2 regions of the Arthrobacter sp. KKT183 genome follow, and region 2 is predicted to be linked to the other one. Evidence: riboswitches for the same ligand, from Rfam matches in the RefSeq annotation. Region 2 holds a riboswitch; the other holds the start of a gene.
The links. A riboswitch is a leader RNA that binds a small molecule or an ion and turns the genes downstream of it on or off. The one in region 2 is predicted to bind glycine.
Positions count from the first base shown of each region.

Region 1: another riboswitch for glycine. It lies ahead of gcvP (aminomethyl-transferring glycine dehydrogenase); the one in region 2 lies ahead of gcvP (aminomethyl-transferring glycine dehydrogenase).

Region 1 covers NZ_CM145770.1:3,380,026-3,385,122, forward strand. The annotation lists gene ACZ2GY_RS15990 (xanthine dehydrogenase small subunit) at 1-921, opposite strand, end outside; glycine riboswitch at 1,320-1,417, shown strand; gene gcvP (aminomethyl-transferring glycine dehydrogenase) at 1,576-4,428, shown strand; gene gcvT (glycine cleavage system aminomethyltransferase GcvT) at 4,439-5,097, shown strand, end outside.
Region 2 covers NZ_CM145770.1:3,623,217-3,628,313, reverse strand. The annotation lists gene ACZ2GY_RS17145 (lipid II:glycine glycyltransferase FemX) at 1-556, shown strand, start outside; gene ACZ2GY_RS17140 (phytoene desaturase family protein) at 559-2,004, shown strand; glycine riboswitch at 2,089-2,190, shown strand; glycine riboswitch at 2,192-2,295, shown strand; gene gcvP (aminomethyl-transferring glycine dehydrogenase) at 2,350-5,097, shown strand, end outside.

The sequences.
Region 1 (5,097 bases), 240 kb from region 2:
CGGGAAAAGGTAACCCAACAGCGGGACGCGGCCGTCGAGTGCCCGCTCGACTTCAGAGAGTGTCAGCGCGGCGCCGATCTCGATGGAATCGGCGTCGAACGTCAGCGCCCGGAGTTCCTCCAGCCGATCAATCGCGAGGACCAGCGGCGGGCGGGAATGCCGCAGATTAACCTCAACGCCGAGGTCGGTCGCTCCCGCAACCAGCTTCACGTCCGAGTTCTCGCGCAATGTCTGGTGGACCTCATCGAGCGACTGCGGACGGATAAACTCCGATTCACCGCTGACACGGGTGTGCTGCGGCGCGGGGGCGGGCCGGTTCTGCCGTTCGAGCAGCGGATCCGAGCCCGAAGGTGTTTCGAGCGCGTAAGCAGCGTCGCGGATCGGCCGGTAGCCGGTGCAGCGGCACAGGTTCCCGCTGAGCGCATGGAGGTCAAACCCGTTGGGGCCGCATTCGTGGTCAGTTGCGTGCTCTTCACCGACGACGGCGGTTCCCGTTTCCTTGTCTTCCTGCGCGGGCGAGCGCTCCGGTCGGTAATATTCAGCAGCCATCGAGCAGACAAATCCCGGGGTGCAGTAGCCACACTGCGAGCCGCCGCGCTCCGCCATCTCGCGCTGCACGGGGTGGAGGTCCTCCGGCGTGCACGCATCAGAGACGTTCCCGAGACCCTCAGCGGTGACGATTTCCTGGCCGTCGAAGGCCACTGCCGGCGGGAGACACGCATTGACCGAGGTCCATCGGCTGCGATCGGATCCGTCCGGGCGGGCTACGAGGACGGCGCAGGCACCGCATTCCCCTTCAGCGCAGCCTTCCTTCGAGCCCGTAAGCCCTTCATCCCGCAACCAGTCGAGTAATCGAATGTGGGGGTTTGTTCCGCTGCAGTCCCGGACTTTGCCATTGACGGTTACCTTGATTCCGTCCATCATTCACGCTCCCGTACTAACCGGACCGACGCGCCAACCGAACTGCCTGAAGCGTGTCAAACTGTTCGTTACGTAGTTTCGGTGTGACCTAGCGTACACCCACCGAGCGGAACTTCGTTTCCACCATGCGATAGAAAGGAGCAAAGTTTTGAGCACAACAAGTCCTGCTGCCGAGGAAGAGCGGCGACTTCGGTTGTTGAAGTTCAGGGAGGCAGTGGATGCGGCATCGAGCGCTAGTGCCGCTGGCCATCGATACGAGACTGCCCTCTGGGAGCGTACAGAACTGGCTGACGTAGAGAAGTCACTGAACTAGACGGACCCAGTCGTACAGGAGTTGCGTGAAGACTCAACCAACCGGTAGTCTGTGAATCGCGTCACCTGTCAGTGACGCACGCTTTCGATCCGCGGCGGGAGAGTCCTGCCGGTACGTTCAGCAGGCGCCGTAGGAGCAAATCCTCCCCAGGAATCTCTCAGGCCCACGTACCGCCGCGGCGAGGCAACTCTGGAAAGCAGTCCGGGAAACCGGGCTCACCGACGGTGCAAGTGGATCCTGAGAACATCAGGAAAAACGGAAACTCTCAGGTCCAATACAGAGCGGGGAGGAACCCAAGTCATCGTGGTGTTTTGCGCCACCTGAGTTATGGAGTTCCTCATATGACAGTCCAGTCATTCGTCCCCACGTTCGCAGACCGCCACATCGGTGCGCGCCGCCAGGACCACATCGACACGATGCTCAAGGCTGTTGGCTATGACACCGTCGACGGCCTCGTTGACAGTGCGGTTCCCGACTCCATTCGTCAGGAAAGCCCGCTCGGGCTGGACAACGCGCTCAGCGAAGTCCAGGTGCTGGCCGAGCTGCGAAGGCTTGCCGGCAGGAACAAGACCGCCGTCCAGATGATCGGTCAGGGCTACTACGACACCGTCACGCCGGCAGTGATCCGCCGCAATATCCTCGAGGCGCCCGCCTGGTACACGGCCTACACGCCCTACCAGCCCGAAATCTCGCAGGGCCGGCTCGAGGCGCTGCTCAACTTCCAGACCATGGTGCAGGATCTCACTGCCCTACCGGTGGCCAACGCTTCCCTTCTCGATGAAGCCACCGCGGTGGCCGAAGCCGTGCTGCTCATGCGCCGGGCCAACAAGAACAAGGCCGTCAAGGACGGCAAAACGGTTCTCGACGCGGGCTGCCTCCCCCAGACCATTGCCATCGTCCTCGGCCGCGCAGAGGCGCTCGGATTCGAGGTTGAGGTCGCTGACCTCTCGCAGGGACTCCCGGAAGGCGACATCAACGGCGTCGTCCTCCAGCAGCCGGGCGTCTCCGGCCGTGTCTGGGACCAGACCTCCGTCATCGCAGAAGCGAAGGAGCGCGGTGCGCTGGTCACGGTCGCCGCTGACCTCCTCGCACTGACGCTCATCACCCCTCCGGGTGAGCAGGGAGCGGATGTCGCCGTCGGTTCCACCCAGCGCCTCGGTGTTCCGCTGTTCTTCGGCGGACCGCACGCCGCGTACATGGCCGTGCGCGACGGCATGGAACGCACCCTCCCAGGCCGCATCGTCGGCGTCTCGAAGGACAACGCCGGTGCTACCGCCTACCGCCTGGCCCTCCAGACCCGCGAGCAGCACATCCGCCGCGAAAAGGCCACGTCGAACATCTGCACCGCGCAGGCACTGCTGGCCATCGTGTCTTCCTTCTACGCCGTCTACCACGGCCCGGACGGACTGAAAGCCATTGCGCAGAACGTCCACAGCAACACCCGTGCGCTCGCCACCACCCTGAAGGCCGCCGGCTGGGAACTGACGAGCGACTCCTTCTTCGACACCCTCACCGTCCGCGTACCGCGCGACGCCGCCAAGGTAGTCTCCGCTGCCGAATCCCGCGGCATCAACCTGCGCCTCGTCAACGCCGACACCGTCGGCATCTCGGTCGATGAAACGACGACGCCGGAAATCCTCTCCGCCGTGTCCGCCGCCTTCGGTGCCGGTCAGGTAAGGGAAGCCGCGGGCTTCGAGCTGCCCGCCGCCGCGGTGCGCACCTCGGAATACCTTCAGCACCCGGTCTTCAACACGCACCGCTCGGAGACCCAGCTGCTGCGCTACATCCGCAGGCTTTCGGACCGCGACCTCGCGCTGGACCGAACCATGATCCCGCTGGGCTCCTGCACGATGAAGTTGAACGCCACCGCTGAAATGGAGGCCATCTCCTGGCCGGAGTTCGCTTCCATCCACCCCTTTGCCCCGGATTCCCAGACCGAAGGCTGGCGCGAGCTGATCGACGGACTCGAAGCCGACCTCGCTGAGATCACCGGGTACGATCAGGTCTCGATCCAGCCCAACGCCGGTTCACAGGGTGAGCTCGCCGGGTTGCTTGCTATTCGCGGTTACCACGCTTCCCGCGGCGAGGGCCAGCGCAACGTCTGCCTGATTCCTGCGTCCGCGCACGGCACGAACGCTGCTTCCGCCGTTCTCGCGGGTATGAAGGTCGTTGTGGTGGCCACGGCTTCGGACGGCACCATCGACCACGGGGACCTCCGGGCGAAGATCGAAGCCCACCGGGATGCACTCTCCGCGATCATGATCACCTATCCGTCCACCCACGGCGTGTACGACGCCGACGTCCGCGAAGTTTGCGATGCGGTGCACGAGGCCGGTGGACAGGTCTACGTCGACGGCGCAAACCTGAACGCGCTCGTCGGCCTCGCCCAGCCAGGCAAGTTCGGCGGCGACGTCTCCCACCTGAACCTGCACAAGACCTTCTGCATCCCGCACGGCGGCGGCGGTCCCGGTGTGGGCCCGGTGGCTGCAAAGGCGCACCTTGCGCCGTTCATGCCGGGCGACGCGAACAAGTCTGCGCATGAAGCCGGACACGGCGTTGCGATTTCCGCATCCCGCTTCGGTTCCGCGGGCGTCCTGCCGATCTCCTGGGCGTACGTGAAGCTGATGGGCGGCCAGGGCCTCACCGAAGCCACCAAGTCCGCCCTCCTGGCAGCGAACTACATTGCCGCCCGGTTGAACGAGCACTTCCCGGTCCTCTACACCGGCGAAAGCGGACTCGTTGCGCACGAGTGCATCCTGGACCTGCGCGAACTCACAGACCGCACGGGAGTCACGGCCGAGGACGTTGCCAAGCGCCTCATCGACTTCGGGTTCCACGCCCCCACGCTGTCCTTCCCCGTGGCGGGAACGCTCATGGTGGAACCGACCGAGTCAGAGGACCTCGCGGAAATCGACCGCTTCATCGAAGCAATGGTGACCATCCGCAAGGAAATGGAGCAGGTCGCCAGCGGCGATTTCACTATCGGGGAATCGCCCCTGCGCAATGCACCGCACACCGCTGCCGCCGTCGTCACCTCCGAGTGGGAGCGCCGGTACCCGCGCGAGCAGGGCGCTTTCCCCGTGCACTCACCCCGACAGGACAAGTACTTCCCGCCGGTCGGCCGCATCGACGGCGCCGCTGGAGACCGTAACCTGGTCTGCTCCTGCCCTCCCCTCACCGCTTTCGAAGACTAAGGATTCCGCGATGACTGAGAAGTACACAGCACTCTACGACCAGCACAAGCTGGCCGGCGCCTCATTCACCGACTTCGGCGGCTGGCAGATGCCCCTGAAGTACAGCTCCGAACTCGCCGAGCACCACGCAGTGCGCAAAGCGGCCGGGCTGTTTGACCTCTCCCACATGGGAGAAGTCTGGGTCACCGGCCCGGACGCCGCGGCCTTCCTTGACTACGCACTGGCCGGGAAGCTCTCAGCAGTGGCAGTCGGAAAAGCCAAGTACTCGCTGATCTGCCAGGAAGACGGCGGCATCATCGACGACCTGATTTCCTACCGCCGCGGGGAGGAGAAGTACCTGGTGGTGCCGAACGCCGGCAACGCGCCCGTGGTCGCCTCGGAATTGCTTGAAAGGGCCGCCAACTTCGATGTGACCATCGACGACGTCTCTGCCCAGACGTCACTGATCGCTGTCCAGGGACCCAAAGCCGAGGAAATCCTGCTCACGCTGGTGCCCGCCGAACAGCATTCACTCGTCACCGACCTCAAGTACTACGCGGCGGTCGAGGTTGAGATTCAGGGTGAGCAGTTGCTCCTTGCCCGCACCGGGTACACCGGCGAGGACGGCTTCGAGATCTACGTGCCGAACGAGGGTGCCCCGGGTCTGTGGGAAGCATTGCTGGAGACCGG
Region 2 (5,097 bases):
CTGGGTCGAGGTATTCAGGGCGGACCTGTACCCGATTCTGCAGGAAACAGCGGAGCGCGACGGCTTCTCCAGCTTCGGCCCCGAATACTACGAGTTGCTGCTCTCAACTCTGGGGGATCATCTTCGGCTCATGGTCGCCTACGTGGACAGCAGGGCTGTGAGTTGGTTGATCACTACCGAATACCGCGGCTACTCGGTCTACTACTTTGCGGGCAGCACACACGATGCGCGGAAGACGTTTGCGCCTTATCTGTTGCTGTGGGAAGCGTTCAAACAGCTCAAAGCCGACGGCAATACCGCTTGCGGGCTTACCGGGATTGTGAGTGAGAACTACCCACAACTGGTCAACGTCACCACGTTCAAGCGGAACTTCTCCAAGAACGTTGTGGACCTCCCCACAACTTATGACATCCCGCTGAACCCGGGTAAGTACAAGGTGGTGGCTGGACTGCTCTCATTCCGCAGAACGGCGCCGGCCAAAGGTCGCGCGTTGCTCATGCGAGCAGCCTCGTCCGTGTCCACGCTTCGCGCCCACCGGTCCGGAGGGAAGAGCTAGCCATGGCGGACGTCGCGATTGTCGGTGCCGGCCCCAATGGGCTGGCTGCCGGCGTCGTGATGGCACGTGCAGGCTTGAGCGTGGAGATATTTGAGGCCGAACGAGCTATCGGCGGCGGGTCACGCACCATGGAGCTGCTTGAGCCGGAACACGTGCATGACATTTGTTCGGCTGTGCATCCGATGGCGTTGGCGTCACCCTTCTTCCGGGAGTTCGGTCTCCGGGAACGGATTCCCTTCGTGGTTCCCGAGCTGTCGTACGCCAATCCGCTGGACAATGGCCGTGCTGGACTCGCGTACCGCGATCTTGGGCGTACGGCGCTCGGTCTGGACAAGGACGGACAGGCCTGGCGGCGACTGATGCGCCCGCTCGTGCAGCACATTGATGGGGTGGTCGATACCGGGCTCAACCAGTTCCTGCGGGTCCCGCGGCATCCAGTCGCGGCCGCCCTGCTCGGTTCAAGGACGCTCGAGCAGGGGACTGGCCTGTGGAACCTGCGCTTCTCGACGGAAGAGGCGGCGGCATTGTTTACCGGAGTTGCCGCACATGCCGTTGCTGCCCTGCCCACACTCGCGGCTGCAGGTGCCGGGCTCACCCTCGGAGCGTTGGCGCATGCCGTGGGATGGCCCATTCCGGTTGGCGGATCCCAGGCACTGGTCAACGCTATGGCGGATGACATCCGGGCACATGGCGGCGCCGTCCACACTGCCCGTCGGATTGAATCGGTCGGCGAGTTCGACGGAGCAAAGGCAGTCCTGCTCGATGTCTCACCCGGTGCTGTTGGCGGCCTGGCAGGCGATCGCCTCCCGCAGGGCTACGTCTCAATGCTGGACCGGTTCCGCTTCGGGGACGGCGCCTGCAAGGTTGACTTCATCCTCTCGGGGCCGGTGCCGTGGGCAAACGAGGAAGTACGAGCGGCCGGCACAGTTCATGCGGGCGGAACCCGGGCTGAAGTGGCGGCGTCGGAAGCCGACGTGGCCGCCGGACGCCATCCGGAAAAACCGTACGTGCTGGTTTCGCAGCCTTCCCTGTTCGATTCTTCCCGCGCACCCCACGGACGGCAGGTTCTGTGGACTTACTGCCACGTGCCCAACGGTTCCACGCGGGACATGACGGAGGCCATTGTGCGGCAGATCGAACGTTTCGCGCCCGGCTTCCGCGACGTCGTCGTGCGTTCACACGTCATGACTGCAGCTGACCTTGAGCAGTACAACGCCAATTACGTGGGCGGTGACTTCAGCGGTGGCGCGGTGACCATCCCTCAGCTGCTGGCGCGTCCCTCATTCGGGCCGCACCCCTGGCGGATGCCGGGGAAGGGCCTCTATCTGTGCTCAGCATCGACCCCGCCCGGCCCGGGCGTGCACGGGATGGGCGGTTATCACGCGGCAAAACTTGCACTCAAGGACGTGTTCGGGCTGCCGGTGCCGCAGTTGGGAAGGTCATCGTGAGCGCACTCCTTTGCTGATCGATTTCAGCGAAGAGTAAGCTTGATCACGATCGCATAACTGAAAAGCGCAGTAATAAAACGCCCTTGACCCGCAGCGGGAGAGTCCTGCCGTTGACCTACAGCCGGCAGGCGCCGTAGGAGCAAACCCTCCCCAGGAATCTCTCAGGCCCAGCACCGCAGCGGAAAGGCAACTCTGGAAAGTAGCGCAGCTGAAGATAGGTTGTGCTCACCGACGGTGCAAGGTGAACCCTGTGTTCACGGAATCTCTCAGGTCCAAGACAGAGCGGGGAGGAACCCACCCACCTGTCCGCGCGCCCTGCACGCACACTGATTCACGGAGTTCCTCATGACGCACCAGACGGAATCAACTTTCTCCGACCGCCACATCGGTCCCCGCTCGGACGACGCCGAGCAGATGCTCAAGGTCTTGGGCTACCCCAGCCTGGACAAACTCGTCGATGTTGCGGTGCCGGCGAGCATCCGTATCAACGAGGGCCTGGACATTCCGTCTGCGCTGAGCGAGTCGGAGGTCCTGGCGGAACTGCGCAGCATCGCCGCGAAGAACAAGACCGCCGTGCAGATGATCGGTCAGGGCTACTACGACACGGTCACCCCTCCTGTCATCCGCCGCAATGTGCTTGAGGCTCCCGCCTGGTACACCGCCTACACGCCCTACCAGCCGGAAATCTCCCAGGGCCGTCTTGAAGCCCTGCTGAACTTCCAGACGATGGTCCAGGACCTCACTGCGCTGCCCATCGCCAACGCCTCCCTGCTCGATGAAGCATCGGCCGTTGCCGAGGCCGTCCTCCTGATGCGTCGCTCCGGCAAGAACAAGGGACGAACCATCCTGGACGCGGAATGCCTCCCCCAGACCATCGCCGTCGTGCAGGGCCGCGCTGAGGCGCTGGGCTTTGATATCGAGATCGCTGACCTCTCAAAGGGATTGCCGGACGGCGACATCAACGGCGTCGTCCTCCAGCAGCCCGGGACATCCGGCACGCTCCGCAACCACACGGACATGGTCGCGAAAGCGCACGACGGCGGCGCCCTGGTGACGGTCGCAGCGGACCTGCTAGCGCTGACCCTGATCACCCCTCCGGGGGAGCAGGGCGCGGATATCGCCGTCGGCTCCGCCCAGCGTTTCGGTGTGCCGCTGTTCTTCGGCGGACCGCACGCTGCGTACATGGCCGTTCGAAAGGGCCTGGAGCGCATGCTCCCCGGCCGCCTTGTTGGGGTGTCGAAGGATTCCGACGGCGCACCCGCCTACCGGCTTGCACTGCAAACACGTGAGCAGCACATCCGCCGCGAGAAGGCTACGTCGAACATCTGTACCGCTCAGGCGCTCCTCGCGATCGTTGCCAGCATGTACGCCGTTTACCACGGTCCCGACGGGCTGAAGGCGATCGCGGAACGTGTCCATGGAAAGGCGGCGCGGCTCGCTGCAGCCGTTCCAGGGACGGTCCACGAGTCCTTCTTCGACACCCTTCTCGTGAAGGTCGAGGGCCAGTCCGAGAGCATTGTCCGCAAGGCCGAGGAGCGCGGCATCAACCTGCGGTTGGTCGATGCCGATCACGTCGGCATCTCCTGTGACGAGACCACCACGGACGCTCACCTTGAAACCATCGCCGAGATCTTCGGGGTAAATCTGTCAGCCGACGCGGAGACTGCAATCCCTGCTGACCTGCAACGGACGTCGTCCTATATGACCCATCCCGTGTTCTCCCTCCACCGCTCAGAGACCCAGATGCTGCGCTACCTGCGCGGTCTCTCGGACCGCGACCTGGCACTGGACCGCACCATGATTCCGTTGGGATCCTGCACCATGAAGCTCAACGCCACGGTTGAGATGGAACCGATCTCCTGGCCCGAGTTCGCAACCATCCATCCGTTCGCCCCCGAGCACCAGACCGAGGGCTGGCGCCAGCTGATTGATGACCTGGAGGGCCGTCTCGCTGAAATCACCGGCTACGCCAGGGTGTCGATTCAGCCGAACGCCGGCTCCCAGGGCGAACTCGCCGGTCTGCTGGCCATCCGCAAGTACCATCTTTCACGCGGTGATGAGGCTCGCACAGTGTGCCTCATCCCATCGTCAGCACACGGCACCAACGCCGCCTCTGCTGTGCTCGCCGGCATGAAGGTGGTTGTGGTCAAGACAGCCGGAAACGGCAACATCGATCACGATGATCTCCAGGCAGAGATCGAGGCGAACAAGGATTCCCTGTCCGCGATCATGATCACCTACCCGTCCACGCATGGCGTTTTCGAGGAGGACGTCCGCTGGGTCTGCGACCAGGTGCATGGCGCGGGCGGTCAGGTCTACATCGACGGCGCAAACCTTAACGCGCTGGTCGGGCTAGCAAAGCCGGGTGAGTTCGGTGGTGATGTTTCCCACCTGAACCTGCACAAGACGTTCTGCATCCCGCACGGCGGCGGAGGTCCCGGTGTCGGGCCGGTAGCAGTGGCGGAGCACCTTGCCCCCTTCCTGCCTGGAGATGCGAATAGCGCAGCTGGTGTAGACAACAGCAACACAGCCGGCGTCCCTATCTCCGCCTCCCGCTTCGGTTCAGCAGGCGTACTGCCGATTTCCTGGGCCTATGTGGCGCTGATGGGAAGCGAGGGCCTGACGGCAGCCACGAAGTCCGCGCTCCTTGCAGCGAACTACGTCGCCGCCCGCCTCAATGAATACTTCCCGGTGCTCTACTCGGGTGAGAACGGACTCGTGGCGCACGAGTGCATTCTGGACCTTCGCGCACTTACCGCGAAGACCGGTGTGACAGCCGAAGACGTGGCCAAGCGCCTCATCGATTACGGCTTCCACGCCCCGACGCTGAGCTTCCCGGTAGCGGGCACGTTGATGGTGGAGCCCACGGAGTCCGAGGACCTGCGCGAACTGGACCGTTTCGTCGAGGCGATGATCGCCATCCGACACGAGATCGACCGCGTCGGAACAGGCGAATGGCAGCTGGAGGAGAGTCCGCTTCGCCAGGCACCGCATACCGCACAGACGCTCATCAGTGACGAGTGGTCGCAGGCCTACTCCCGGGAACTGGCTGCATTCCCGCTGCGGACGCTGCGCCACGACAAGTACTTCCCG